Regions from separate parts of the Polaromonas vacuolata genome, predicted to be linked through region 4. Evidence: predicted binding sites of a transcription regulator. Region 4 holds the regulator's gene; each other region holds the start of a gene.

Region 1 (7,484 bases), 1.6 Mb from region 4:
CCGGGCTCAAGTGCCAACCCCATGCTGGCTGAGCTGACCGGCTCTAAGCCGGCGCTCAAGGTGCTAAATAAGCAAGATTTGGCCGATCCAGCGCGCACCGCCGTCTGGCTAGAGCACTACAACGCCTTGCCTGCAACTCGAGCGATTGAGTTGGACGCCAGCGAGACCGCACCAGCACGTCGCTTAATCAAAGCCTGCCACGAGCTTGCGCCACTGCGCGGCGGCATGACCAAGCCCATGCGCGTGCTGATCTGCGGCATACCCAACGTCGGCAAATCTACTCTGATCAATACCTTAATCGGTAAGCGCTCAGCCAAAACCGGTGATGAAGCCGGTGTTACCAAGGCCGAGCAACGCATTTCATTGGCCGATGATTTTTATCTCTACGACACGCCCGGTATGCTGTGGCCGCGAATCATAGTCGCCAAGAGTGGCTACAACCTTGCCGCCAGCGGCGCGATTGGCCGCAATGCGTTCGAGGAAGAAGAAGTCGCGTTAGAGCTGCTCGACTACCTGATTAAAAACTACCCTGAAGCGATTACCTCGCGCTACAAAGTCGAGCTCCCGCCCGGCATCACCGACGAGCAGTTGCTGGAAGAAATCGGCCGCAAGCGCGGTGCAGTGCTCACCAAAGGCAGAGTTAACCTGCAAAAAGCTGCCGAGATTGTGATTTACGAATTTCGCGCCGCCACCTTGGGCCGTATCACCTTAGAGACGCCAGCGGAGTTTGCCAAAGGACTTGCCGAAGGCCAGGTGCTAGACGCAGAGCGCCAAGTCAAGAAAGACGCGATTGAAACCAATCGTTTGATCAAGTTTAAGAAAATTCCAAGAACAGACCGGCGCACTGCGGCCAACAAGCCGGATAAAAACGCAAAGCCCGAGAAACCCGATCTGGACTGATCTCATCAATGACTGCAAGGCGCAGTCGTTGAAAAAATAGCTTTGATTTATTGACCGTTTTAAAAAGAAAAAATCATCATGACCGATTCTGAAGTAACACCTGTGTCCGCTGTTCCGTCCGTTCAAGCCGTGGCTTTGCCAGATCGTCTCTCGATTGACCTGCGCAGCCCGCACCATATCGCTGCGGCATTTGATCGCGACGTGCGAATTCGCTTTAACGACAAAGAACGTCTAGATGTCGCGGAGTACTGCGTCAGCGAACGCTGGATTAGAGTGCCAGCCGGCAAAGCCTTAGACCGTAAGGGCCAGCCGCTGCTGATGAAGTTACGCGGAAAGGTCGAAGCTTTCTACGAGTAACTAGCTTGTGGTTATTGAAGTGATGAATCGCTGCTGTCAATGCGGAAGGAGTGGTTTGTCATTTTGCCGGTAAGCGTTCTACTTTAGAGCTGCTTCATGCCTTGACTTGGCTGCCGGGCATAATGATATGTATACAAAGTGTTATAAAGGATTCTTATCCTTGCACTGATCAGCTTTTGCATTGAATCCTAAGCACAAGTAATTGACGTAAGGCTAGCCCACAATCGTCAGGAAATGCCGGTATTCAAACTAAAAAGTAGTTCGATGATCACGCAAGATGGCAACCATTTTCCCCAGCGCGCAAGCTTTGATACGGTCGTTGATATGGCCAATGAAAAAAGGCGAGTGCTGATTGCCGACTCTCAATTGCGTTCAAGCTCTTTCGGCATCAAGTCTTCGGATAAACCAGAATTCTCATCTGCTGGTCGCGGCGTTCTGGCCCATGCGCTAGATGAAAGTCGCTTTCTTTTGCAGCATGCAGCGGCCGCCATGCAAACACTGCATGAGCAAATTTCTAACACCCACAGCATGGTGGTGCTGACGTCGGCTAACGGCTTGGTGCTTAAATCATTGGGGGATATTGATTTTTTAGAGAAAGCCGCGCAGGTGGCGCTCGCACCCGGTTTTGACTGGTCTGAAAAAATCAACGGCACTAACGCCATCGGCACAGCGCTGCGCGAAGAGCAGTCCATGATTGTTCATGGCGGCGAGCACTTCATGAACGCGAATAAATTTTTGACCTGTGCTTGTGCGCCTATCTCTGACCCCTATGGCCGCTTGATAGGCGCACTCGATTTAACCAGCGACTACCGCAGCTTTCAGCAGCACACAATGGCCTTGGTCAAAATGTCGGTGCAGATGATTGAAAACCATATGTTTGAAGACATTTCTTCAAAAGGCGTGGTCATACATTTTCATGCCCGCGCAGAATTCATCGGAACACTGGTTGACGGTATTGCTGTTTTTTCTGCTGATGGCCGTTTTCTCTCTGCCAACCGCAGCGCACAGTTTCAGTTGGGACTGTCCTTTAACGCACTAAGCGCACACACTTTTTCCTCATTGTTCGGCATACCCATGTCGCGTTTATATGCACTTTGCCGCGGCACATTAACCAAGCTGCACTCACTGTGTCTGTATAACGGTGTGACGGTGTCGTGCCGTGTCGATATCACTTCTAGTGGGCAGTTTTTCACGGGCCAAGAGATTCTGCCAAAGCCCGCCATCGATGCAGCTTCGATTACGCGTGAGCCACTTTCGCCTAGCTTGACGCCAAAGTCCAAACTCTCAACCTTGCGTTATCTCGACACTGGAGATGCGCAGATTGCAGCGGTGATACAAAAACTCAGACTGGTGCGTGGACGCGATATTCCCATCATGATTTTGGGCGAGACGGGAACCGGAAAAGAATTGATGGCGCAGGCCATTCATGGCGACTCCGAACGTTCTTCTGCGCCTTTTGTATGTGTCAATTGCGCGTCGATTCCCGAGTCTTTAATTGAGTCAGAACTGTTTGGTTATGAGAGTGGCGCCTTCACCGGTGCGCGTGAAAAAGGCGTGATTGGTAAGATTCAACAGGCCAATGGCGGCACTCTTTTTTTAGATGAGATTGGTGATATGCCGCGCAACTTACAAGCGCGTTTACTACGCGTGCTACAAGAGCGCCGCATCAGTCCACTAGGCGCAGGTCGTGAAATAGCGGTTGATATTTCCATTCTTTGCGCGACTAACAAAAACCTCAAAGAGATGATCGCCTGCGGTGAGTTTAGGCAAGACTTGTATTACCGACTCAATGGCTTGGTTGTGCGACTACCTGCTTTACGCGAACGCACAGACTTTAAATTTGTCGTCAGCAAAATCATCTCCAGCCTATCTACTTATTCCAAGCCAGTGGACTTGTCTGATGAAGTGATGGAGATGTTTCAGCGCTATCAGTGGCCGGGTAATTTTCGTCAGTTGCACAACTTGCTCAGAACTGCGGTGGTGATGTCGGGTGACACCGGTACGATTGAGCGCCTGCATTTGCCCGATGATTTTTTAGAGGAAATTGCCGTACTGCCTTGCGTCGATACGTTTGATATACCGGCTGTTACCGGTGCTTTAACTAACACCAAGCCAGCGATTAATCCATTCGCTAATGTCGCTAATGTCGCTGATATTACTAAACCCGCTGCTCGCTTAGAAGAAGTAACCACGCTTGCTATTGCTCAAATGCTGCGTCAGCATAAAGGCAATGTTTCTTCAGCAGCTAAGGCATTAGGTATTTCGCGCAATACTATTTACCGCAAGAAGCACCAGTTGCCAGCCGATGTTTGGGATTGAATTTATCCGCAGTTAAACCAGTTTAAAAATTAAATCGGCAAGCTAAAACCAAGCGTCTTGCCGACGTAAATTCAATTTATTTGTGTTTGCTTTGGACCACGCGTTTAAGCGTGCGACTTATTCCAGATTCGCTGGCTAAATGTCCCGCAACCGGCCAATGTCCCGAGGCAAGTCCAGGATTAATTAACTCTTGCATAGCCAACCAGCGCAAGCTGTTATCTGGTTTGCAAACAGCATCAAAACGGCCATGTACCCAGTCAGTGCTAGTGCCATTAATCGCTAAGCTGCGCACTGCTGCGTCCAATTCGCCGGGTCTTACAAAACCTTTGTGCCGCAGGTAGTGGCCTTGAATTCTGAATTTTTTCCAGCCCCGAATATCCGCTTTATCGCTCAACGGTTTGTCCAATGAGGCCAACGCACGCCGCTGCTGGCGCCGCAATTGCGCCCAGGTTTGGCGCGCTGCTATTGCGGCTTGTGGATCTGCACTGCGCTGCGCTGCTAAGTGCAACTGACTACGCCACAGTCCTTGCAGTGCTGAACGTAGTTCGAGCAAGTTCCAGCAACGTATCGTGTGCCGGCTTGCAGGGCCCAATGTTTTGGCGCGTAGCTGTTGTTCGAGTCGGGTTAAAACCTGCGCTGCACCAGCGTAAGGTGCTTGTGGCCAAAAGCCATCGAGGGCAACTTTTTTATCGCTCGCAAGTGGTCTTAACAAACCAAAAATCTCAGCGCGTTTAAGGGCAAAAGCGCCGCGCATCACCATTCGCTCTATGCGTTGCGGATAAGCCTGTGCATAGCGCAGTGCTAACACCGTTCCCCAAGAGCCGGATAACACCGACCATTTTTCTATCCCCAGTTTTATCCGTAAAAGCTCAAGGTCGGCAACTAATTGATGCGTATTGTTGCCTGCGATTCGCCCGTTCGGGCGCGACATACCAGCGCCGCGTTGGTCCGGCAAAATCGCGCGATGCTGACCCATATCCAAAGGTTGCAGCATGCCTTGATGCGCACTACCCCCCGGACCACCATGCAGCAGCAGCCAGCATTTTTCATAGGGTAAACCATAGTCGCGATAGGCCATTTTTGACCCCCTAGCTGTCTTAATAAAGTGCGGTTTGTTCCAACTTGGCTTTTCTGTCTTGTTCATGGTGCTTTTTAATCTAGCGAGAAGTTGCATGGCAGTGAATATGTATTACAGTGACACCTGTTGGTTGTTGCTAATGCAATGACCAGCTCTAGTTGACTAGTTACTATCTATACTTATTATTGGAGATTTCATATGCAATGGACTGCACCTTCTTTCGTCGACATGCGTTTCGGTTTTGAAATCACGATGTACATAGCCAACCGCTAAAAACATCGTTTGGCTCTGGCCCACAGGTCACAAGAGCCATACAGAGGTTTAACCACCTCGGTCGGCGTAACTGGCCAGTATTCGACTCGTTTACTGGTCTGTTACATCGATTTTTTTTTGTCTTTTTAAAAAAGCCACACTCCATGCAATTACGCGTTTTAGGCTCTGCCGCAGGTGGAGGTTTTCCTCAATGGAATTGCAACTGTTTTAACTGTGACGGATTGCGCCGCGGCACCATAGTAGCCCAGGCCCGTACTCAATCGTCGATTGCGGTCTCTAGCAATGGCTTGGACTGGTTGTTGGTCAACGCATCTCCTGATGTATTGGCTCAGATACGCGCCAATCCCGAGTTGCAACCGGCCCGTGCCATACGTGACAGCGGTATTGCCGCCGTATTACTAATGGACGCACAGATAGACCATGTAACCGGTTTATTGATGTTGCGTGAGCGCTCAAGTGCGCTGCCTGTGATGGCAACTGCTGAAGTTTTTTCTGATATTGGCGCGGGTTTTCCCTTGACCAAAATTCTCTCGCATTACTGCGGTATTCAAGTTTTACCTATGCTGCCGGATGGCAGCGTACAAAATGTTCCAGGTCTTACCGATGTACAAATACGCCCGATAGTGTTGTCATCTAAGCCGCCGCCTTATTCTCCGTTTCGCAACCAACCGCGGCCCGGCGACAACATCGGCTTGGTGATTGAAAACCCTGTCAGTGGTGCACGTGTTTTTTACGCACCTGGCTTGGGCGAAATCACACCGGAAATACTAACGCTGATGGCCAGCTGTCAAACGGTGTTGGTTGACGGCACTTGCTGGAGCGGTGACGAAATGCTGCGCCAAGGTTTGTCTAAAAAAACCTCTGCTGAAATGGGCCATTTGCCGCAAAGCGGGCCTGGCGGCATGATTTCATTTCTCGATTTGCTGCCGCCCGGTGTGCGCAAAATTCTTATTCACATTAACAATTCCAACCCCATACTAAGAGACGATTCAGCCGAGCGCGCAGAACTCACTGCGCACGGTATTGAAGTCGCTTTCGACGGCATGGATTTGGTATTTTAAAAACCTAGGTCGATATGGATATTGCAACAATTGTTCGCCCTGATGGCGACGGTCCGGCTTGGAATCGTATCGATTTCGAAGCCAAGCTGCGCGCCCAAGGCGCGGCTTATCACATACACCACCCCTTTAATCTGCGCATGAATAGCGGTGGTTGTGCGCCGGATGAAATTCGCCACTGGGTTAGAAACCGGTTTTATTACCAAATTTGTATTCCGCGCAAAGACGCAGCGATTCTTGCCAATATGTCAGACCGCGCGCAACGCCGTTTGTGGATTGAGCGCATTTTGGACCACGATGGCTACGGCGACTACCAAGGCTCTAGCGCAGGTGGTATGGAGGCTTGGATAAAACTCGGCGAAGCCGTGGGCATTGAACGACAAGACTTGTTGTCGCTAAAAGGCGTATCACCAGCCGTGCGTTTTGCTTGCGATGCGTACGTCAACTTTGCCTCGCAAGCGCCTTGGCAAGAAGCGGTTTGCTCATCATTAACGGAAATGTTTGCGCCGCAAATTCACAAAGACAGACTCTCTACTTGGCCCACGCATTACCCGTGGATTGATGCCGCAGGCTTTGGCTATTTCAGAGGCCGCATACCTCTGGCTGGCCGCGACGTGGCGCATGGCCTTGAAGTGACCTTGGCGCATTTCACCACGCGCCAAGCGCAACATCGCGCGCTAGATATTTTGCAGTTCAAGCTCGATATTTTGTGGAATATGCTGGACGCGATTGAGAAAGTTTGTTTGACCCCGGCTGCGGTAAAGGCTTGAGATGACTAGCACTACAACACCCAGCAGCACGGCACCAAGCAATCCGGATATGAGCTTGCCTGCGTTTCCGCGTTTATCGAAGATTTACCGTATGCAGTACGAAGAAGTGCAAAGCGCTTGGGTGCTGCTCTATCCCGAAGGCATGGTCAAGCTCAATCAAAGCGCTGCCGAGATTTTGCGCCGCTGTAATGGCGAGCGTACAGTCGCCGACATAGTCGCTGATCTTGAACTGGCTTTCAACACCACTGCTTTAGCGCCGCAAGTCAATGACATGCTGCAGGAAGGAATGCGTCGTGGCTGGATTACTTGATATTTCAAACCCGGAACCAGCCAGCCCAGCCGTGATTGCACCACCGCTGTGGTTGCTCGTCGAGCTTACCTACCGCTGCCCGCTGCATTGCGTGTTTTGCTACAACCCGACTCAACATGCGCGTTTGCAAGAAGAAATGACAACCGCTCAATGGGTGGATGTGATGCGCCAAGCACGCGCATTGGGTGCCGCGCAGTTGGGATTTTCGGGCGGTGAGCCTTTGCTGCGAGAAGACTTAGAAGAGCTGGTGCAAGAAGCTAGGCACCTAGGGTTTTATACCAACTTAATCACCTCTGGCGTGGGTTTTACAGAGGCCAGAGCGCGGCGTTTAAAAGATGCTGGACTGGACCATATACAGCTGTCGTTTCAGGACTCTACTCGCGAGTTGAATGATTTTTTAAGTTCGACTAAAACCTTTG
Region 2 (7,484 bases), 400 kb from region 4:
ATTACATCGATAGCCTGCAAGACCGTCCGGATGGAAAACTCATTCTTGTCACCGCCATTAGCCCGACACCTGCCGGCGAAGGCAAGACCACGACTACGGTTGGTTTGGCAGACGCGCTAAACCGTATCGGCAAGAAAGCCATCATCTGCTTGCGTGAGCCTTCTCTTGGTCCGGTCTTTGGCATGAAGGGTGGCGCTGCGGGTGGCGGCTACGCGCAAGTCGTGCCCATGGAGGACATCAATCTGCACTTCACCGGCGACTTTTCTGCCATTGCGCTGGCTAACAACTTGCTCGCTGCGATGTTGGACAGCCACGTCCACCACGGCAACTCACTCAACATCGACGTACGCCGCATCACCTGGAAGCGAGCGATGGACATGAATGACCGTGCGCTGCGCGACATCACTTGCTCGTTGGGCGGTCCTGCCAATGGTTACCCGCGGCAAGACGGTTTTGACATTGTGGTGGCGTCTGAAGTCATGGCAATTTTTTGCCTTGCGACCTCGATGAAAGATCTCCGGCAGCGGCTTGGCAACATCGTTGTCGCTCAGACCAAAGACCAAAAACCCGTCACCGCGCGTGACCTAAAAGCCCACGGCGCTATGACAGTGCTGCTCAAAGACGCCTTCAAACCCAATCTGGTACAGACGCTGGAGAACAATCCAGCCATCATCCACGGCGGACCATTTGCCAATATCGCCCACGGCTGCAACTCGGTGATGGCGACCAAGCTGGGTCTAAAACTGGCTGATTACGTCGTCACTGAAGCGGGGTTCGGCGCCGATTTAGGGGCAGAAAAATTCATTGATATCAAGTGCCGCAAATCCGGCTTGCGGCCTGATGTGGCGGTCATAGTCGCGACCATACGGGCGCTAAAGTTTCATGGTGGCGTGGACGTCAAAGAGTTAGACAAAGAAAACTTGCCCGCTCTGGTTAAGGGCATCGCCAACCTAGAGCGGCACGTCAACAATGTGCGCAACCACTACGGCCTGCCTTGCGTGGTGGCGATTAACCATTTCACCTTTGACACGCCAGCAGAAATTGAATTACTGCAGAAAAAAATGGCGCACCACGAAGCGCCGGTTATCGTCTGTCGGCATTGGGCAGAAGGCGGCAAGGGCGCCGAGGATTTGGCGCGCACAGTTGCCGACTTGATAGAAAAAGTTCCGGCTAACTTTCAGTTTGTGTATGAGGAATCAGACTCGCTGTGGGACAAGGTCACAGCGATTGCGACCAAGATTTACGGCGCTAGCGCAGTCACGGCTGACCGCAAGATTAAAGAGCAGATCAAGAAACTGCAAGACGATGGTTATGCGAACTACCCGGTCTGCGTAGCCAAGACCCAGTATTCGTTTTCCACAGATCCGGAGTTGCGTGGTGCACCGACAAATCACGAACTTAATATTCGTGAAGTACGGCTCGCGGCCGGCGCTGAGTTCATCGTCATGGTGTGCGGCGATGTGATGACTATGCCTGGCTTACCGGCAGTTCCGTCGGCGGAAAAAATCGACATAGACGAAAACGGTCGTGTGGTGGGCTTGTTTTAAGCTGGGAGATTCTCAGTTGTTTGTAGGGCTGTTGGCTTAGCTTTTCATTTAGCGGTTTGAAGGGCGCCGTACATGGCAATTTATAGGGCCGCTTTAGGTGTGTGCATAGCCCGGCGGTATTGCACGGCTTCGGCTAGGTGGGCGATTTCTATGCTTTCGGTGCTGGCTAGATCAGCTATCGTGCGGGCTACTTTTAGGCAGCGGTGCATGCTGCGGCCAGACCAGCCGAGCCGGGTCGCTGCGCTGTTGAGGTACTTGGCGCTGTCTGGAGACAGGCGGCACTGCACATCAATCTCAACGCCGTTTAATGCACAGTTGCTCATGCCTTGTCTGGCTATCGAGCGTTCACGCGAGATAGCTACGCGTTGGCGTATGGCCTGACTGCTTTCGCCTTGCGAATGGTTGAGCAGCGCTTCTGGGCTAATCGAGCCAACCTCCACGTGTAGGTCAATTCTGTCTAATAAGGGGCCGCTGATTCGGCCTTGGTAGCGTGCAATAAGCTCGGGCGAGCAGCGGCACGCTCTTTGTATCGAGCCTAAATAACCGCAGGGGCAGGGATTCATCGCGGCGATGAGCTGGAAACGGGCGGGAAATTCAGCTCGCCGCGCCGCGCGTGAAATCGTTATCGTGCCAGTCTCAAGTGGTTCGCGCAGGGCTTCTAGTGCGGCGCGGGGAAACTCGGGTAATTCGTCTAAAAACAGCACGCCGTGATGGGCGAGCGAGATCTCGCCCGGCCTAGGCGGTGAGCCGCCGCCGACCAACGCTACCGCGCTGGCGCTGTGGTGCGGTGAGCAAGTTGGCCTGACTGCCCACTGCTGGAGTTTGAAGCGCCCGTCTAGTGAGGCGATGGCGGCGCTTTGCAAGGCCTCTTCAATCGTCATTTCTGGCAGAAGTCCGGCAAAGCGCTGGGCCAGCATGGATTTGCCCGAACCCGGCGCGCCCACCATCAGCAGGCTATGGCCACCGGCGGCGGCGATTTCTAGCGCCCGTCTGGCGGCGACTTGGCCTTTGACATCGCACATATCGGCGACCAAGGTTTGCGCGGCACGTGCTGTGGGCGGTACTTGGCGCCAGCCTTTGAGTGGTTCGGGCTCTTGCGTTCCGGGTAGAAACTGGCGCACGACATCTAATAGGTGTGTGGCTTCAAAGATTTTTGCATCGGGTACTAGCGCGGCTTCTTGGGCGCTGCCCGGCGGCAGTACTAAGCGCGGTGCGGTTTCGTTTTGACCAGGGCGCAAGGCCAGACTCATGGCCAGTGCGCCGCGTATGGGGCGCAATTGGCCGCTCAGTGATAACTCACCGGCAAACTCATAGTCTTTGAGTTTGGCGTCATCAATTTGACCGCTGGCGGCCAAAATGCCCAGCGCTATGGGTAAGTCAAATCGGCCCGAGTCTTTGGGTAGATCGGCGGGTGCTAGGTTGACGGTGATGCGCTGGTTGGCCGGAAACTCCAAACCCGTGTTTTGTATCGCTGAGCGGACGCGTTCACGCGCTTCTTTGACCTCGGTATCGGCTAATCCCACCAGTGTGAAGCTGGGCAGGCCGTTGGCTAAATGCACCTCGACGCTGACAGAGCGTGCTTCAAGTCCCAGTAAAGCGCGGCTGCGCACTAAAGATAAGCTCATTCGGGTCTCCTGTGTGGGAATGCGTCAAACAAGTGCGTCTGCAGCGCTCTGTTTTGGTGCGGTTTGCAGTACGTGGCAACCATTAGCTAACGTTTAAAGCGATTCAAAGGCCTACTGACATCCATTCGGCTCCCAGGGTTTTTTGGCACGTTACGTGCTTACAAGGTTTTACTAAGTAATTTAACAACCTCCCCGGAGATTCCCATGAAACTGCTTCCTGTCCAATTCGTGTTGTCTGCTGCTCTGCTGGTTTCAGCTTCTGCTTTTGCCCAAACGGCTGCGCCAGCTGCTGAAGCCGCCGCTGAGCCACTGTCTTTCAACATCTCCTTGACCAGCAACTACAAGTTCCGTGGCCAGGATCAGGACCAGGGCAAGTCTCGCGCTATCAAGCCGGCTTTGCAAGGCGGCTTTGACTATGCGTTTGACAACGGTTTTTACGTTGGCAATTGGAATTCGACGATTAACTGGACTAAATACGCGCTGAGCACCAAAGCCAACGCGTCGGTAGAAGTCGACTTGTACGGCGGTTACAAATTTAAAGCCGGCGCGCTGGACTTGGATGTGGGTGCACTGACTTATATCTACCCTAGCGCCAGCCTGGCCAACACTACCGAGGTCTATTTCGGTGCTGGCTACGGCCCAGTTAGCGCTAAATACTCCTATACCGTGTCCGAAGGCTACTTCGGTCTGGGTAAGGATTCTTTAGTCGGCCAAGGCAAAGGTACGGGCTACCTTTCCTTAGCTCTGGCCCAAGAAGTCGCGCCCAAAGTGACTTTCAAGGCATCTTTAGGTCTGACTAATTTCAAGAGCGCAGCTAACGCTGCGGGTGTTCCCGATTACATGGATTACAGCGTAGGCGCAAGCTACGATCTGGGTAGCGGCATGGCTTTGTCGGGTGCATATGTTGGTGCCAACAAGAAAAGCAATTACTTGTTTGCCGTTGATCCAAACAAGTCTGTCAACAAAGGCACTGTGGTGGTGATGTTGACGAAAACCCTGTAAGCCAATTTGGGCGGTGCATGGCAAAGGGGCCGGTTCCGCTTTTTCATCATCTAATTAGGAGGAAACCTGAAAATGAAACTCATCACGGCCATCATTAAACCGTTCAAGTTAGACGAAGTGCGCGAAGCACTCTCGGCGATTGGCGTTCAGGGCATTACCGTTACCGAAGTCAAGGGCTTTGGCCGGCAAAAGGGTCACACCGAACTTTATCGCGGTGCTGAATATGTTGTGGATTTCTTGCCCAAGGTCAAGATTGAGGCGGCGGTCTCCGACGAATTGGTGGATCGCGTGATAGAGGCTGTCGAAGCCGCAGCGCGTACCGGCAAGATCGGCGACGGCAAGATTTTTGTCTACAACCTCGAGCAGGTTGTGCGTATTCGTACCGGCGAGACCGGCAAGGAAGCGCTCTAAGCGCCCGTCTGAATAGACCCCACACCTGCCCATATCAAAGAGAACATTGACATGAAAAAACTTCTTCTTTCACTAGCACTCGGCCTGAGCCTACTCGGCTCCGGTGCTGCAGCGTTGGCCCAAGCGCCTGCTGCCGCGCCTGAAGCGACAGCAGCTTCCGCTGTGACTGCCAAGCCCGCCGATGCCGTGACTGCACCGGCAGCAAGCACTGCTGCTCTGCCAGTTACCGCCGCTGCGCCAGCTGCCGCTGCATCAGCGCCGGCCGCTCCCGTACCTAACAAGGGCGATACCGCTTGGATGATGGTCTCCACTATTCTTGTGATCTTGATGACCGTACCTGGCTTGGCCTTGTTCTACGGCGGCTTGGTGCGTAGCAAAAACATGCTGTCCGTGCTGATGCAAGTTATGGTGACTTTCTCCATGATTGTGGTGCTGTGGTTTATCTACGGTTACAGCTTGGCTTTTACCGAAGGCAACGCCTTCTTCGGCGGCTTTGACCGATTGTTCATGAAAGGAATCTGGGACAACACTGCCGGTACTTTTGCGACTGCCGCTACTTTTAGCAAGGGCGTTGTGATTCCTGAATTGGTGTTTGCCGCCTTCCAAGCAACTTTTGCCGGTATTACAGGCTGCTTGATCGTGGGTGCTTTTGCTGAACGCATTAAGTTCTCCGCCGTGCTGATATTCATGGTTATCTGGTTCACCTTTAGCTATGCGCCTATCGCCCACATGGTCTGGTTCTGGATGGGCCCTGACGCTTACACCAGCAAAGAAGTGGTTGACGCTATGAATGCCAAAGCTGGCTACCTGTGGCAGACCGGCGCGCTGGACTTTGCTGGCGGCACTGTGGTTCACATCAACGCTGCGGTTGCTGGTTTGGTGGGTGCCTACGTGATTGGTAAACGCATTGGTTACGGCAAGGAATCCATGGCACCTCACAGCCTGACACTGACCATGGTCGGTGCGGCATTGTTGTGGGTTGGCTGGTTTGGTTTCAACGCTGGTTCGGCACTCGAAGCCAATGGTTTTGCAGCGTTGGCCTTTATCAATACCTTGGGTGCTACGGCAGCTGCGGTACTGGCCTGGTGTGTTGGCGAGTCCTTGATGCGCGGTAAGGCTTCTATGCTGGGTGCTGCATCCGGTGCGGTAGCTGGTTTGGTGGCAATTACGCCAGCGGCCGGTAATGTCGGCATAGGCGGTGGTTTGGCGATCGGTGTGGTTGCTGGCTTTGCCTGCCTATGGGGTGTGAATGGTTTGAAGAAATTACTCGGTGCGGATGACTCACTCGACGTCTTTGGCGTGCACGGTATCGGCGGCATTGTGGGCGCCTTGCTGACGGGCGTATTTAATTCGCCAAACCTGGGTGGTCCTGGCTATGTGGCTGATTGGGTTACTGCTACCGGTATTACCGCTGGTGACTACTCCATCGTCTCCCAAGTCTTGGTTCAGGCTAAAGCTGTGCTACTTACCATCGTCTGGTCGGGCGTGGTTTCCTTTATCGCCTACAAGATTGTTGACCTGACGATTGGTCTGCGCGTGAGCGAAGAAGACGAGCGCGAAGGCTTGGACATCTCGTCCCACGGTGAGACCGCGTATCACAACTGATTGAAGTAATGCGCCTAGCAGCGGCTAAAGACCGCTGGCGCTAGCGAATGTCTCCTGAAGTTATTTGCCCGCCGGCGTCAAAACTGGCGGGCTTTTTTTATGCTTTTTTTAAATCTGTTCTGAGGTCTAGAAGTGGCAAGAACCGCGCGGGTTTGTCTTGCGCTTCGACTAACAAGCCCAGCCAGCACGTTAAAGTCAAGCCTCTCTCTTTACTTGGTGCCCCATGCAAATGCAGCCCGTTACCACTCAGCCCGACGCCCTCGGTGAATCCCCTTTTTGGCATCCTGATGAGCAAATGCTCTACTGGCTAGACATTCCCGGTCGACAAATTCGCCGTATGGACCCTAAAACGCAAGTCGTGCAAAGCTGGGCCATGTCGCAAGAACCCGGCTGCATGGCACCGGCGCGTAATGCCCAAGGAGTCGCTAACGGTTTAGTGATTGCTTTGCGTGACGGTATTTATCACGCGCCGCAATGGGGCGGCGCATTGCATTGTTTGGCGCCGGCCAGTCATGACACCGGCAGCACGCGCTTTAACGACGGAAAGGCCGACCCCTTGGGGCGCTTTTGGGCCGGCACGATTTACGAGCCGCGCACTGCTGCTTTAGCCGAACTTTTCTCACTTGATTCCAGAGCCGGCGGTGCTGCTGGTTTGTTGCGCCAGCAGGGCGCTGCTACGGTGGCCAACGGTCTGGCTTGGTCGCCTGACGCTTCACGTCTTTACTGGAGTGACACCACAAGTCACCGCATTCGCGTCTGGGATTGGGATGCGGCTGGTAACCACATGCGCAATGAAAGCGTCTTCGCCGAATGGCCGGCCAAGCCTTTAGGCTGGCAAAGCGGCACGGGTCACGACGCCAGTTATGGCGGTCGACCAGACGGTGCGGCGGTTGATGTTGAGGGTAACTATTACGCGGCTATGTTTGAGGGTGGTCGGATTCTCAAGCTTTCACCTGCGGCTACGCAACTGGCCGATATCACTGTGCCGGCGCGCTGCCCGACCATGCCTTGCTTTGGTGGTCCTGACCTCAAGACTTTGTATGTAACGACTGCTAGTTATGGCCGCTCGGCCGCAGAGCTCAAGGCTTGGCCGCATTCCGGCTGCGTATTTGCCATGCCGCTTGATGTGCCGGGTTTGCCGGTGAATTTCGCCATCGTTTGAGTCGGCAAAAAAACTGCACACAACAGCCTCAAAAAAATCAGCATCGCCCAGTCAGATGCCGCTTACCATCAAATCATGCCAATAGATACAGAAACAATTGCCGACTTTGTCCAACAGGTGCGCAGCGCGGCC
Region 3 (7,484 bases), 730 kb from region 4:
GTGAGTATTTCCCAAACATCGGTGTGACCAGACTCTAGCAAGGCCATCGCTTCGATTTGCATTCCGGCCTCCCAGCCCTGCTGATTTCCAAGCGGCGTAGTGCTGGCGCTTTCGGCGTCTGCTGTCAAAGGCTGAGACGCTGGATGCGTTTCATAGGCTGAGGCTGTGGGCAATGCTGCCGAAGCCGGAGCACTATGACTGGCCAAGCCGGGTTCCAGCAAAGCCGATGCCGCAGCCGGACTTGACAGGGCAGACACGCTGCGACTCAGGACTGGTTTGGTGCCGTGTATTTCAGGCGGCAAATCCTTGGGTTCAATGACTTGGCTGGGCGCCATCACGGTTAGCCAATGACAGATGTTTTCCAGTTGCCTGACGTTGCCGGGAAACGCAAACAAGCTGAGCTCTTGCAAGGCCGCATCCGAGATGCGTTTGGCATCGACACCGAGTTGCTTGGCGCTTTGCTGCAAGAAGTGACGGGTCAACATAAACACGTCTTCACGCCGCTCACGCAGAGCGGGTAGACGCAAACGTATGACGTTTAACCGGTGGTACAAGTCTTCCCGGAAAACACCATCCATCACGCGTTGCTCAAGGTCTTGATGGGTTGCCGCGATCACGCGCAAATTAGCTTTTATGGCGGTGTGGCCGCCGACGCGGTAGAAGTTTCCGTCGGATAAAACTCTGAGCAAACGGGTCTGTAAATCAAACGGCATATCGCCGATTTCATCGAGAAACAAGGTGCCGCCATCGGCTTGCTCAAAGCGGCCGCGGCGCATGGTTTGTGCGCCGGTAAAAGCGCCGCGCTCATGGCCGAACAATTCACTCTCTAACAAATCTTTGGGAATGGCGGCGGTGTTAATGGCAATAAAAGCGCCGTGCGCTCGGTTTGAATGCTTGTGCAGCGCGCGCGCCACCAACTCTTTGCCAGAGCCGGATTCGCCTGTAATCATCACCGTGACATTGCTCTGACCAAGTCGGCCAATAGCACGAAAAACGTCTTGCATAGCCGGCGCTTGGCCTAGCATTTCAGGGGCTTCGACCATGCGCTCTTCAGCGACTTCTTCGCGCTGACTTTCTTCTACCGCGCGGCGAATCAGCTCGACCGCCTTAGGCAGATCAAACGGCTTGGGCATGTATTCAAAAGCGCCGACCTGAAAGGCTGACACAGCGCTGTCCAGATCAGAATAGGCCGTCATGATGATGACTGGCAGGCCGGGTAATTTTTGCTTAACCTTTTCGAGTAAATCTAAGCCCGATCCACCCGGCATGCGGATGTCGCTGACTAAAATTTGCGGGCCATCTTCTTCAGTGGCGATTTCAAGTGCGGCTAGCACCTCGCGCGGATTGGTGAAACTGCGGGTTGGCAGGTCTTCACGCAGCAAGGCTTTTTCCAGCACAAATCGAATCGACTGGTCGTCGTCAACAATCCAGATGGGCTTCATAGTCGGTCCTGTCTCTGGGCTGTGCCCAATGGGTGTGTCATTGCTAGTGCTAAAAAAACTGCCTTTGAACCAGACCCTAGGGACGACAAAGATCAAGGCAAGGGAATCAGCACCTTAAAGTCTGTTCGTCCCGGGACGCTATCGCACTCGACCAATCCGTGATGCTGCTGAACAAAAGTTTGCGCCAATGTCAGCCCCAACCCGGTGCCGCCCTCTCGTCCCGATATCAGCGGGTAGAAAATTCGGTCCTTGATCTCGTCCGGCACGCCCGGTCCATTGTCAATCACATGCAATTCCAATGCCAACCGATAGCGCTGCTTGCCAAAAGTTACTTGTCTGGCAATTCGCGTCTTAAAAGTGATTTGCGCCTGCCCGTTGGCGATCTGATCGGTGAGCGCTTGCGCCGCGTTATGGGTGATGTTGAGCAAGGCTTGAATCAATTGCTCGCGGTCACCGCGGAACTCAGGAATTGAAATATCGTAGTCGCGCACAAAGCGCAGTCCGCGCGGAAACTCAGCCAACACCACGGACCGCACACGCTCACAGACTTCATGAATACTCACGTCGCCCACCAAATGCGGCCGGCGATGTGGCGCAAGCAATCTATCGACTAAAACCTGAAGTCGGTCGGCCTCGTGAATAATCACTTGGGTGTACTCGCTCAGGTCTTTGCTGATTTCCATTTGCAGCAATTGCGCGGCACCGCGAATACCGCCTAAGGGATTTTTAATTTCATGGGCTAAGTTGCGGATCAACTCTTTGTTCGCTTGGGCTTGGTCAACCAGCCGTTCTTCGCGCTCTTGTTTAGCCTGATGCTCTAGCGGCAGCAATTCGATAATCGCCTCGCCGGCTACGTCGGTGGGCGCTAACACCACATGTACGGGCAATGGTTCTTGATTAATGCGGCGCAACCAAGCGTCGTAGCGAAGCGCTGTAAACGCATTGCTTTCGGCATCTAAAAGCGCATTTTGCAATACCGCCGAATCAGTAAAAAAGTCCGGTAAACACGAACCCTCTATGGTGCGGCGCGACATGCCTAGGGCATCTTCAAATGCAGAATTGGCGAATAAGGCAGTGCCATCAGATCGCACGACAGCCACCAAGGTGACCAGAAGATCGAGGGATTGGAAACGCGAGTTCTGAGCCGGTGATGCGCTTGGGGAAATAAGTGTTTTCAAGTTAACTATTTTGATCTATGTATGCAGACTGCATAGGACGACTGAACGAAAACCCACGCAATCAATTACTCAAGTACCAGCTTTAGCGCCTAGCCACCGGTTGCGGGTAGTCGCGCCAGCTCCCGCTTAATGCCAGCTATATCGCTCTGGCTGCGGGTAATCGCTTCCTTGAGTTGTGCCGTACGGTCTAGGTAGCGTTGGTAGTTGCGGCCCTCTATGCCTTGCTTTTCAGGCTCACCGTTGTTGTATTCTTTTTGTTGATCTAGCAGGCGGATTTCGGATTTCTTGAGCTCAGACTCTAGAATCGCACGCGAGTCGCTGTCCCGGCTCTTTTGCTCGGCGCTCAGACTCGGTGTCGGCCCAGCAGCGGCAACATTAGCCGATGCAGATTTGGCCTTGGGCACGGGCGCACCCTGAAAAATCGTGACGTTACCGCCTTCCATGCGCTTACAGCCGCGGGTCTTGGCTTCTATGACATTGTTGATGTATTCGGTGCTAGCACCAGCAACGCCGGCACAGCGAAAAACTTGCGCTTGAGCGGGTGCAGCTAAGCAGAGCAGGCCCAGCAGCGCGAAAGCGCTAAAAGGTGAAGAAAGGGGGATTAATTTCATGAACAAAAAACGAAGTTTCATTAGTAAACCCTGTTGCCATAAGAAAGCCAAAAAATGAGCAAGTTCGCCTAACAAGTATGCCGCATGGGTATGAAAAACAAAAGCCTAAGCCATCTGATTAAGCAGCTCTTAAAAAAAAAGACGGCCTAAGCCGTCCTTTTTTGAACAGCGGGCAAGTCAGGCCTGCCCGCGCTACTCTGGGTTTAGAGCGAGTAGTACATGTCGTATTCGACTGGGTGTACGGCCATGCGAAAGCGCGTGACTTCCTGCATTTTCAGTTCGATGTAGGCATCGATCATAGAGTCAGAGAACACGCCGCCCTTGGTCAAGAAGCTGCGATCTTTGTCCAGATATTCCAACGCCTGATCCAGGCTGTGGCATACGGTAGGAATCAATGCATCTTCTTCCGGTGGCAGATGGTACAAGTCCTTGCTGGCGGCTTCGCCCGGATGGATTTTGTTTTCCACGCCGTCCAGACCAGCCATCATCAATGCTGCAAAGCACAGGTATGGATTGGCCAGTGGATCTGGGAAACGTGCCTCGACGCGGCGACCTTTAGGGTTTGCCACGAACGGGATACGGATAGAAGCTGAACGGTTTTTAGCCGAGTAAGCCAGCTTGACCGGTGCCTCAAAACCAGGAACCAAACGCTTGTAGCTGTTGGTGCCTGGATTGGTGATGGCGTTCAGTGCGCGAGCATGCTTGATGATGCCGCCGATGTAGTACAGCGCAAAGTCTGACAAACCTGCATAGCCGTCGCCGGCGAACAGATTTTTGCCGTCTTTCCAGATCGACTGGTGCACGTGCATACCGGAGCCGTTGTCGCCAACCAGTGGCTTAGGCATAAACGTAGCTGTCTTGCCGTAGGCATTGGCCACGTTGTGAACCACATACTTGAGCAACTGGGTCCAGTCAGCGCGCTCGACGAGCGTGCTAAAACGGGTGCCGAGTTCGCACTGGCCTGCGCCGCCAACTTCGTGGTGGTGCACTTCAACTGGAACGCCTAAGGATTCCAGAATCAGGGACATCTCGCCGCGCATGTCATGCGTGCTGTCAACTGGTGGCACTGGGAAGTAGCCGCCTTTGACGGTTGGACGGTGGCCGCGATTGCCGCCTTCGAGCTTGGCGCCTGAATTCCATGGTGCTTCGTATTCGTCGATTTTGTAGAAGGCGCCCGACATGTCGTTGGCCCAGCGTACGCCGTCAAAGATGAAGAATTCTGGCTCTGGGCCAAAGTAAGCGGTATCGCCCAAGCCAGAGGCTTTGAGATAGGCTTCAGCGCGCTTAGCGATGGAGCGTGGATCACGATCGTAGGACTTGCCGTCCGTAGGATCGATCACGTCACAGCTCATGAACAACGTTGTCTCTTCAAAGAACGGGTCAAGGTTAGCGGTGTTTGGGTCAGGCATGAGCAACATGTCAGACGCTTCAATGCCTTTCCAGCCAGCGATTGAAGAGCCGTCGAATGCGTGACCCGAAATAAATTTGTCTTCGTCAAAATGGGAAACAGGCACGGTCACATGCTGCTCTTTGCCCCGGGTGTCGGAAAAACGGAAGTCAACAAACTTGACTTCATTTTCCTTGACCATTTTCATGACGTCTGCGACGGTCTTTGCCATCAAAATCTCCTGTAATGCGGGTTAAAAAAACGTAACTCAAAGATTGGATGCACGATTTGTGCCACAAATATTGCCAGCTTGCGTCTGCTTGCCAACTCAAATCCCAACCCCCCATTGTGACGGGTGTTGGCGTGGCCTTGACCTAGGCTGACAAAAAACACCAGCCACGAGGAAGATAAATTTAGGTTGTCAATTTGGTGCAATTTTGCGCCTCTAAAATACACCACTTTGGTGCTAAAAATATTTTTTTTAATTAACGCACCAATTCAGGGCCAGTCTTAAACGCAAACAGACCCAATCCCGCCAATAAAGCAGGATAGGCCAAGGCCACCGCCTCCGGACTGCCCTTGACGCCTAGCTCGATATGCCGGCCGTAAATCGGGTGATCCACACTTGGCAGGCTAAACACCTTCACACCAGTGTGCTCAGCCTCTAGCGCGATCATTAAAGGCGTGAGAGTCGCTTCCATAGAGCCAAAAACAATAATGGATTTTTCTTGATAGGACAGTTTTTGGTGCAGATGCGGATAAATCGTATCCAAAACCCAAGCCATCATCGGCCAAGCCATTACCGGGAAACCCGGCAAAAAGTGCACACTGCCCGCACCCGCCGCACAGCTAAAACCAGGAATTTTGTTGTAGGGGTTGGGAATGATCTGGGCGCCCGCGGGGAAAACACCCATGTTTAAGCGGTGGATATTGTCATCGCGATCAGCATTAAACACTTCGCCCTGCTCGGCAGCCACGTCGCGCATGCGCTCGGTGATTAAGTCCTTGGCCTCGGGGTGGAGTAGTAAATCTACACCTAGCGCACTGGCGGCACAGCCACGCGTGTGGTCATCAGGCGTGGCACCAATACCGCCGCAAGAAAACACCACATCACCAGACGCGCGTGCCGCGGCAAAAGCGCGTGCCAACGTGGCGGTGATGCGGGCCGGATCATCGCCCACATAGTCGGCATAAGCCAGTGGCAAACCGCGTGCAGCCAATAGTTCAATGGCTTTAGGCAGGTGCTTGTCTGCACGCTTACCCGAGAGAATTTCGTCACCGATGATGATGATGCCAAATGCAGTGGTCATGGTCTTGAGTTCCGGTAAAAAATTTAAGGCTTAGCGCCAAACTGATCGTCAGGAGCGCCAAACGTAGGCGCCAAAGCTTGAGAGAATTTCGTGCTGTCGCTGCTGCCAATAGAAGAAGCCGCCAGCGCTTCCTGTACCAATGGGTCGGGTGCAAGCGCCAGTGATTCACGGCGTAAGTCCTCGAGTGCAGACAGACAAAAATGCCCAAACCAGAGCGAAGAAAAGGCAAATACCAAGGTATAGGTCCAGATCGCGACCGGCACCAATATTGGCGCCATCACCACGAACATCGCACCCGAGGCCCACAGTACGCTGGGCGCTGCGCCAAGAAAACCGCTAATAATGCCTATACCAAGCAAGCTGGCACGGTAACGCTTGATGATCTCGCGCCGCTCCTCGCCGCTGGCATGCTCGGCGAGCGCGTCATAAGTCATCACACGGTAAGTCAGCCAGCCCCAAATTAAGGGCGGCAACACCAGTATTAAAGGGGGAATCAACCACAGCGGCACTGATACCAGCAGTGCAACAATGGCCAACAAAGAAGAAGCTAACGACCAAAACAAGCTGGCAAGAAAGCTGCCGCCACGCTTGCGTTCTAGCGCCGGAAAACGCCTTTCAGCCACCAATACCACCATGGCTGGCGTCATAAAAGTCGCCACAAACAACAAAGACACGATGACTATCGCAGGTATAGCCAGCATAAGCAGCAGCGCCGGCGCCAGCACCAAACGCAAGCTAGCCAAACCTAGGCCTTGCAGCCACATGCCCATGGCGTTGACTAAAGAGTAATTACTGAGATTGCTGCGAACTGCGCTGACAGCGTCTTCCCAAAAAAAATAACCCAAGCCTAAAGACACCGCCGCCATGATCACCAAAGGCAAGATGGACAGGGCAATTACACGCGGGTGCACGCAGTAGGCAAGCGCGCGCCAAAAAGAGTCGAGAAGCTTATTCATGACTTACAAGGATAACCCGGTTGCTACTAAGCGTTGTCAGGCTCATGTAGTGACGGGCAAGAATAGGCAGCCGTTTTAAGCCTTGCCGGCTAAGCGCTTAATGCCCAGCCACTGCTGGGACCAAAAGCCACGGCCATAGTTTCGGCCAGTCTCGACTTGATCGCGTATGCCGGTCGCATCAAAACGGTATTGAAAGTTAGCCGTACGAAACAGCATGTCCCACCATGGCAGCAGCACACCAAAGTTGCGCCCGCCCAGCACTGGTCTATGGTCTTTAATGGTTTCGTGACCAATCCCAATGCTGTGATGCAAGCGGTGAAAGCGCGGACTAACCCAAATCCTCTCACCGACACGGCCAAACCAGAGCCGCACATTGGCATGCTGCAAACTCTCACTGAGCTGTGTCAAGGCAACAATGGCGACGAATTGACCCGGCGCAACACCTATAAGCTGAGCCACCACCACCACGATGGTACTCACCAACACGTCGTCTAGCAGGTGATTACGGTTATCACTCCACATCGTCATTTGTCGCTGCGCATGGTGCAAGGAATGCAACTTCCACCACCACTCAATCTGATGCTGACCACGGTGAGTCCA
Region 4 (7,484 bases):
TTCTTCCAGTGCGCGGACAGCTGTGGAAAAAATTCAGACGCTTGCTCGCCGGTTTCGGTTTGGGCTTGCTCGCGTCCGGGGTTGTTGCTGCGGTCGCGGCTAACTTGTGGGGATTCGTCGCGCGCCACGGGTTGACCAAACTCGTCAATGTTTTGGCCTTGAAACTGGCTGCGCCTTTGGTCTCTGCCTTGCAGCGCGGGTATGCCAGCTACGCCGGCGACGTCGATACGTTCACCATAGGGTGGATTAACCAGCATCACGCCGGAGGCGACTGGCGGCATACGCTGGAGTGCGTCGCCACCTCTGAACTGAACTGCGCCAGCAACACCGGCGCGCTCTGCGTTGCGCTCAGAAAAGTCGACCATACGAAACGACACATCACTGCCAAAGACTTCTGCCGTGGGCTCGGTAATAGCTGCTTCGGCTTGGTCTAGCAAGCCGTCCCAGACGTGGGCTTGAAACGGTAAATACTTTTGAAAAGCAAAGCGACGGTTAATGCCGGGCGCGATGTTGCAGGCAATTTGCGCCGCTTCGATGGCAATCGTGCCGGAGCCGCAGCAGGGGTCATAAAGTGCTACGCCTTGCTTGCACAATTCATCCCAGCCGCTGGCGGCGATCATGGCGGCGGCCAAGGTTTCTTTCAGTGGTGCATCGCCTTTGTCTTCGCGCCAGCCGCGTTTAAACAGTGGCTCGCCTGAACTGTCGATATAAATCGTCACGGTTTCTGTGGTCAGGTGGACGTAGACGCGCACATCTGGCCAGCGCGTGTCGACATCGGGACGGACATCGAACTTGTCGCGAAAACGGTCGGCAATCGCGTCTTTGATTTTTAGCGCGGCAAAGTTCAAGCTGGTCAGCGGGCTGTGCTGGGCGGTGATCTCAACCTTAAAGGTTTGCTTGGGCGTGAACCAAATTTCCCACGCCACTTCGGCGGCGGCGTTGTAGAGGTCTTGCTCGCTGCGGTATTGGCGGTGTTGCAACTCGATCAACACGCGCTGGGCTAGGCGGCTGTGCAGATTCAGCAGCATGGCATCGCGCCACGAGGCTTGCAGCTGTACGCCGGCGCGCCAGGCTTTGCCGTCTATGCCGGTGACGCGTTTGATCTCGGTGGCCAGCAAGGTTTCGACGCCGGCGGCGCAGGGTAGGAATAGTTGAAGTTGGTTCATAGTTCTAGATTCAGGTGAGGGCTTTGCGCAGGCTTGCCGGCGCTATGCGCAGGGCTTCCCGGTACTTGGCGACGGTGCGGCGTGCACATTCAATGCCTTGCTCTTTGAGCATTTCGGATATCTGATTGTCGCTCAGTGGTTTTTTTAAACTCTCTGAGCTCACAAACTGCTTAATCAGCGCGCGCACTGCGGTGCTAGATGCGTTGCCGCCGGTTTCTGTGCCCAGCGCTGAGCCGAAGAAATACTTCAGCTCAAAAGTGCCAAACGGCGTGCTCATGTATTTGGCGGTGGTCACGCGTGAGATGGTCGATTCATGCAGACCGAGCTCGTCTGCGATCTCGCGCAGCACCAGCGGCCGCATGGCTAACTCACCGTGGGTGAAGAAGTTTTTCTGGCGCTCGACGATGGCGGTGCTGACTCGCAAAATGGTGTCAAAGCGCTGCTGTATGTTTTTGATAAACCAGCGCGCTTCTTGCAAGCGCTGGGTGAGTGCCGGGCCGCCTTGGCCTTTGTGTTGCTTCAGGGCGTTGGCGTAGATGTCGTGCACGCGTAGACGCGGCATTACGTCGCTGTTAAGCGCGACCTTAAACCCTTTGGCGACTTTGGTGACCAGCACATCGGGCACGATTAGGTTGCGCTCAACATTGATAAAGCGCCGGCCCGGTTTGGGGTCAAGTCTGGCGATGAGAGCAATCGCTGCGCGTATGACGGCGTCAGGAAATCCGCACAGATGAACTAAGCGCTTGATGTCGCGCTTGGCCAGTAACTCCATGGGTTGGCGACAAATAGCCTTGGCCGCACTCACCGCTTGGCTGCTTTCACATTCGAGCAGTTGCAGGCTTAGGCATTCGGCCAAGTGGCGTGCGCCTACGCCGGCGGGCTCCATGTGTTGCAGCAGCTTGAGGGCAATTGTGAAGTGCTGTTCTAGATCTTCACGGTCTTCGAGCTGCTCGGGTTCAGCGCCGGCTAGACCTGCGGCGAGCGAGCTTAGGCTGTCTTCCAAATAGCCATCGTCGTTGAGTGATTCGATTAAAAAGTACAGCGCGGCGCGGTCTTCTTCAGACAAGCGCAGGCTAAGCGCTTGGCGGTGCAGATGGTCTTGCAGCGACTCATGGCTGCGGGCCAAATCAGAGGCATCGGCGTCGCTGTCATCGCCATTGTTTTTACGTGGCTGAGCGTCGCCGCCCCATTCGCCGTCGTCTGCTGAGGTCTCTACTGTGCCGTCGCCGTCCCAGCTTTCTTCGAGCTTGGCTTCAGAGCTGATCTCGGGCGTGCTGTCGTTGTCGTTTGAGTTTTCGCTAGTGCTTTGACTGCTGCTGGTCGAGTCGTGGGAGGGCGTGAATTCGGCGACGGATTCAAATTCTTGAGCCTCTTGACTGACCGGCGAGTCAACTTGGTCTAGGCCGAAGTCCTCGCGCGCTGCGCTGTCTTCGGATTGCTCTAGAAAAGGGTTTTCGTCCAGCATTTGTTCGACTTCTTGGCTGAGCTCTAAGGTCGAGAGTTGCAGCAGGCGAATCGATTGCTGCAACTGGGGCGTGAGCGCCAGATGCTGCGAGACGCGCAGTGACAAGCCTTGTTTCATCTGCGCTGTGCCTACATTCGGAAATGTTCGCCCAGATAGACCCGGCGCACATCTGCGTTGTTGACGATTTCTGTTGGCGTGCCGTTGGCCAGAACTTGGCCGTCGCTGATGATGTAGGCGTGGTCGCAAATGCCCAGTGTCTCGCGCACGTTGTGGTCGGTGATCAAAACACCTATGCCGCGGGCTTTTAAAAAGCCGATGATGCGTTGAATTTCGATCACGGCAATCGGATCAATGCCAGCAAACGGCTCGTCAAGCAAGATAAAGCGCGGCTGGGTGGCTAGTGCGCGGGCGATTTCGACGCGGCGGCGCTCACCACCGGACAGCGCTAGCGCTGGCGAGTCGCGCAGATGGGAGACGCGCAAGTCTTCTAGCAAGGTGTCTAAGCGCTGATCAATGGCCGTTTTGCTGAGTGGTTTGCCGGCAGCATCGTATTGCAGTTCCAACACTGCGCGCACATTTTCTTGTACTGTAAGTTTGCGAAAGATAGAGGCTTCCTGCGGCAGATAGCTCAGGCCCAGACTGGCACGCCGGTGTATGGGCATGTTTTCTATCGGCTGGCCGTCAATGCTGATGTTGCCGGCATCGGCGCGCACCAAACCCACAATCATGTAGAAAGAAGTGGTTTTGCCAGCCCCGTTAGGGCCTAGTAAACCCACGACTTCGCCATTTTTGACGGCTAGCGAAATGTCTTTAACTACCTTGCGGCTGCCGTAGGCTTTTTGTAGACCGTTGGCTATTAACTGGCTGGTGCCTGGTACGGCGTTGCTGGCGCTCGATGCGTTGAGTGGTGAGGTGGTGTTACCCGATTGCATGCGTTTCTTAGTTTTTGTCCGCGCCCAAGCGCAGGCTAGGGCGTAGCACCGGGCCGGGGGTAGTTGTTGGCGCTACTTTGGGCGGCGCTGCTGCTGTGCGTGGTGAGAGCAGGGCGCGTACCCGGCCAGTGGGGTTGGCGGCAGTGCTGTTTTTCGCGCCGCCGTCTACTGTGAAGACATCGGTGTTGTTGTTGTAGGTAATTAAGGCACCGCTTGTCTCATCGACTAAGGTAGTACCGTTGTAGCGGCGCAGTTCAGCGCGGCGGGTGAATTTGACAATGTCGGCTTGACTGTCGTACTCGATTAATTCGCCTTCGCCTTCAATGTACTCGTCAACTCCTTCGCGCTTTTTGCGGTAGAAGGCTCGCTTGCCTGCGGGCGCGATGACGGTGGCAAATTGATAGCCTTGGGGGTCTTGGCGCACATCGACGCGCTCACCACGAATAATGGTGGTGCCCTTGGTGATCACCACATTGCCAGTGAAAACGCTGGTTTGCTTGAGGTCGTCGTAGCGCAGTGCGTCCGCCTCAGCATTCATGGGCATATCGCGGTCGGCTTTTGGCGCACTTTGGGCGTAAGCTGCTGTCGCGGAAAGGGCTGTCACGGTTGCCAGGACAGCCATCAGGGCGTGGAGTTTTTTCATAAGGGGCACGAATCTTGCTGCATAGATTGTTTATTGTAGCCATGCGTTTGAACGCTCAGCTTTTGCAATGTATCTGATTGCCACAGCGTCAAAGTGAGCGTAACAAAATAAGAAGAACACAAAAAAAGCCCGCTGCAAAAATTGCGGCGGGCTTTGGGCGCTGGCGCGCTTTCAAACCAATGCGTAACCGGGTGAAAGCGACGCTATAGGCTGCTTAGGCTTTGATCTGCAAGCCAACCAAATAATCGACCACCGTCAGAGCGCGTTCCATAGACTGGGCTTGCGAGCCCGAGGTGTAATACTTTCCTGCAATGCCTAAAGCCGGCACGCCATCGACCTTGTAGGCGTCTTGCAATTGCACCGCCTTGCGCACCTTGGTCACCACTGGGAATGACTCGTAGGCTTGCATGAACTTGGCCTTGTCAACGCCTTGCTTGGCGATCCAGTTGGCGATTTGCTCGGCGTTGTTCAGGGTTTGTTTTTCAACGTGAATTGCATAAAAAACCTTGGCGTGCAAGTCGCCTAAACGGTTCATGCCTTCGAGCACGTAGTAAAGCCGCTGCTGAGGCTCAAAATCGGGCCGGAAGGCAATCGGAGCGCGTCTAAAGCTCACGTTTTTGGACATCTTGGCTAGCCATGCCGTGAGTTGCGGCTCAAAAGCGTTGCAGTGCGGGCAGCTGTACCAGAAGAACTCGACTACTTCGACTTTGCCGGCGGGTGCTTCGGTTGGTGCTGGCCTGTCCAGCAGCAGGTAATCACTGCCTTCTTTTGGCGCTTTGGCTTGGGCTTGTGCAAGGTTTGGCAATAACAGGCCGCTGCTTGCTGCGGTGGCGGCTACGGCTGATAGTGAGAATTCACGTCTTTGCATGGATATCGTCTTTCTTGGCTTAGGCCGAATAAATAGAGGAATGAAAAAATTCTGGCGCGGCAGGCTTGCCCCAACACAGTGTTTGACGGCTTAACGACAGAAAGTTCAGGTTTATCGCTGGATCCTTACCAAAGCGGTTTCTACCGAGCTTGCATCCAGCTTCTCTTTAATTTTGTCGGCCTCGGCTTTTTTGTCAAATGGCCCCAGTCGAACACGGTAAATCATGCTGCCCGATTGCTCGCGTTCGCTGACTTTGGCCTGAAAACCCAGCAAAGAAAGCTTGGCGCGTTGCTGCTCGGCGTCCTGAGGTGTGCGAAAAGCGCCGGCTTGAATGAAGTAGTTAAACGGATCGGTACTAGGCGCCGCAGCTGCTACTGGCTTTGTGCTGATTTTGTCCATCGGTTTTGCCGCCGCTTTGGCTTTGGCCAAGTCGCCCAGTGGATCGGAAGAAGGGGCTTTGCCTTCGTCGACGGTATTGGGTGGCGCAGCGGTTAAAGCAGGTGGTTGCATAGCGGGTGCTGTGCTGTCTTGATTAAGTGTGCCGGACGCGCTGGCGGCGCTTCTGGCGGGGTTTTTGCCGGCCAATGCTGCGTTCGGGTCCCAATCCTTGTTTTTCTTGGCTTCAGCAGCGTCGTTCTCGGCGCCGTGTGACTGGCCTTTGGTGAGAAAGGGAATCGGTACTTTGGTGACATACACCGCGACTGCCAGCGCCGCGCCCAAGCCTAGCAATACGCCAAGCACCAAGCCCAGTATGGTTCCGCCGGCCTGAGGCTTGCGTGTTGGTTTGTTCATAAGCTTGAAAATCTCCCGTTTGTCATGGCCTGCATTTTTAGCGGCATGTGTTGCTGTTTGTTTAGGCGGTCTTGAATTGCTGAAATGGCTTTACATCTTGCGCGGTGCGCTAACGCCCAGCACTTCCAGACCATTGTGCAATACCTGCGCAGTCGCCGCTACCAGCGCTAAGCGGGCGAGTTTGACGGCTTGGTCGTCGACCAAAATCCGCTCAGCGTCATAGTAGCTGTGGTAGCAGGCGGCGAGTTCGCGCAGGTAAAACGCCACATCGTGGGGCGCAAAGCCGCTGGCCGCGTTGGTCAGCATATCGGGATATTTGGCCAGCAGCAGCATCAAGGCTTGGGCTTGCGGGCTGGTCAGTGGCGCGAGGTCTACGCTATCGAGTGTGGCGAGCTCGCCACCCCAAGCTGCGAGCACCGAGCAGATTCGCGCATGTGCATATTGAACGTAATAGACCGGGTTTTCATTGTTCTTGGCCAGCGCCAAGTCGATGTCGAAAATGTATTCGGTGTCGGGTTTGCGGCTGAGCAGGAAAAAGCGCACGGCGTCTGCGCTAGTCCACTCAATCAAATCACGCAGCGTCACATAACTGCCGGCGCGCTTGGAGATTTTTACTTCCACGCCGTTGCGCATGACTCGCACCATGGTGTGCAAAACGTAGTCGGGGTAGCCCAGCGGCACGCCGGCGTCGGCTGCCTGCAGGCCAGCTCTGACGCGGGCAATCGTGCCGTGGTGGTCCATGCCTTGGATGTTGATGGCGCGGCTAAAGCCGCGTTCCCACTTGGCCAAGTGGTAGGCCACATCGGGCACGAAGTAGGTGTAGCTGCCGTCGCCTTTGCGCATCACGCGGTCTTTGTCGTCGCCGTAGTCGGTGGACTTTAGCCACAGCGCGCCGTCGAGCTCGTAAGTTTTGCCGGCTTCTTTGAGCCGCTCAACCGTGGACTCGACCCGGCCCGAGCTGTATAGGCTGGACTCTAAGTAGTAGTTATCAAAGCGTACCGAAAAAGCTTGCAAGTCTAGGTCTTGCTCGCGGCGCAGATAGGCAACCGCGAATTGGCGAATCGCATCCAAGTCTTCAATATCGCCCGTGGCCGTGACTTCGCGGTCGTCTGATCGCACGGTTTTAAGCGCGACGAAATCGGCCGCGATCTCGGCAATATAGTCGCCGTTGTAGGCGTTTTCTAACCACAGCGGATCGCCCGGGTTGATGCCCTTGGCTCTGGCTTGGGTGCTGGTGGCCAAGGTGTGAATTTGAACGCCGGCATCGTTGTAGTAAAACTCGCGAAACACGTCTACGCCCTGAGTGGCAAAGAGTTTGCAGATCGCATCACCCAAGGCGGCTTGCCGGCCATGGCCTACATGCAGCGGGCCAGTTGGGTTGGCTGAGACAAATTCGACCAGCGTGCGCTCGCCGGTCAGTGGCTTGACGCCGTAGACGCTACCGGCTTTTAGTATGTCGCGCACGGTTTCTTGTTTCGCTTCGGGTTTGAGGCGGATGTTGATAAAGCCTGGGCCGGCAATTTCAATCGCCTCTACCCAGCGGTCAAAGACTGGATTGGCCAGCAGCAGCAGGCGCAGGCTGTCGGCGACTTGGCGCGGGTTGAGCTTGAGGCTTTTG

What was found. The regulator sigma-54, encoded in region 4, starts transcription at its own class of promoters, with help from an activator protein. The targets are predictions, from matches to a motif close to TGGCANGNAANCTGCTTT.
Region 1: pqqA (pyrroloquinoline quinone precursor peptide PqqA) is a predicted target of sigma-54. The motif match lies at 4,750-4,767, and genes of this name have one in related genera.
Region 2: HC248_RS00390 (TorF family putative porin) is a predicted target of sigma-54. The motif match lies at 3,316-3,333, and genes of this name have one in related genera.
Region 3: glnA (type I glutamate--ammonia ligase) is a predicted target of sigma-54. The motif match lies at 4,897-4,914, and genes of this name have one in related genera.

What each region holds. Positions count from the first base shown of each region.
Region 1 is NZ_CP051461.1:1,239,542-1,247,025, forward strand. Features, by position in the region: gene ylqF (ribosome biogenesis GTPase YlqF) at 1-900, shown strand, start outside; gene HC248_RS05805 (DUF3297 family protein) at 979-1,257, shown strand; gene HC248_RS05810 (sigma-54-dependent Fis family transcriptional regulator) at 1,522-3,576, shown strand; gene HC248_RS05815 (alpha/beta fold hydrolase) at 3,653-4,654, opposite strand; gene pqqA (pyrroloquinoline quinone precursor peptide PqqA) at 4,853-4,927, shown strand; gene pqqB (pyrroloquinoline quinone biosynthesis protein PqqB) at 5,071-5,988, shown strand; gene pqqC (pyrroloquinoline-quinone synthase PqqC) at 6,003-6,755, shown strand; gene pqqD (pyrroloquinoline quinone biosynthesis peptide chaperone PqqD) at 6,757-7,065, shown strand; gene pqqE (pyrroloquinoline quinone biosynthesis protein PqqE) at 7,022-7,484, shown strand, end outside.
Region 2 is NZ_CP051461.1:83,142-90,625, forward strand. Features, by position in the region: gene HC248_RS00380 (formate--tetrahydrofolate ligase) at 1-1,547, shown strand, start outside; gene HC248_RS00385 (YifB family Mg chelatase-like AAA ATPase) at 1,628-3,172, opposite strand; gene HC248_RS00390 (TorF family putative porin) at 3,377-4,174, shown strand; gene glnK (P-II family nitrogen regulator) at 4,247-4,585, shown strand; gene amt (ammonium transporter) at 4,637-6,190, shown strand; gene HC248_RS00405 (SMP-30/gluconolactonase/LRE family protein) at 6,414-7,352, shown strand; gene glcE (glycolate oxidase subunit GlcE) at 7,428-7,484, shown strand, end outside.
Region 3 is NZ_CP051461.1:2,786,368-2,793,851, forward strand. Features, by position in the region: gene ntrC (nitrogen regulation protein NR(I)) at 1-1,442, opposite strand, end outside; gene glnL (nitrogen regulation protein NR(II)) at 1,535-2,620, opposite strand; gene HC248_RS12700 (hypothetical protein) at 2,710-3,231, opposite strand; gene glnA (type I glutamate--ammonia ligase) at 3,435-4,850, opposite strand; gene HC248_RS12710 (competence/damage-inducible protein A) at 5,104-5,928, opposite strand; gene HC248_RS12715 (EI24 domain-containing protein) at 5,952-6,884, opposite strand; gene HC248_RS12720 (sterol desaturase family protein) at 6,960-7,484, opposite strand, start outside.
Region 4 is NZ_CP051461.1:3,520,789-3,528,272, reverse strand. Features, by position in the region: gene HC248_RS16075 (THUMP domain-containing class I SAM-dependent RNA methyltransferase) at 1-1,166, opposite strand, end outside; gene HC248_RS16070 (RNA polymerase factor sigma-54) at 1,177-2,748, opposite strand; gene lptB (LPS export ABC transporter ATP-binding protein) at 2,760-3,563, opposite strand; gene lptA (lipopolysaccharide transport periplasmic protein LptA) at 3,571-4,185, opposite strand; gene HC248_RS16055 (thiol:disulfide interchange protein DsbA/DsbL) at 4,421-5,074, opposite strand; gene HC248_RS16050 (SPOR domain-containing protein) at 5,186-5,866, opposite strand; gene argS (arginine--tRNA ligase) at 5,957-7,484, opposite strand, start outside.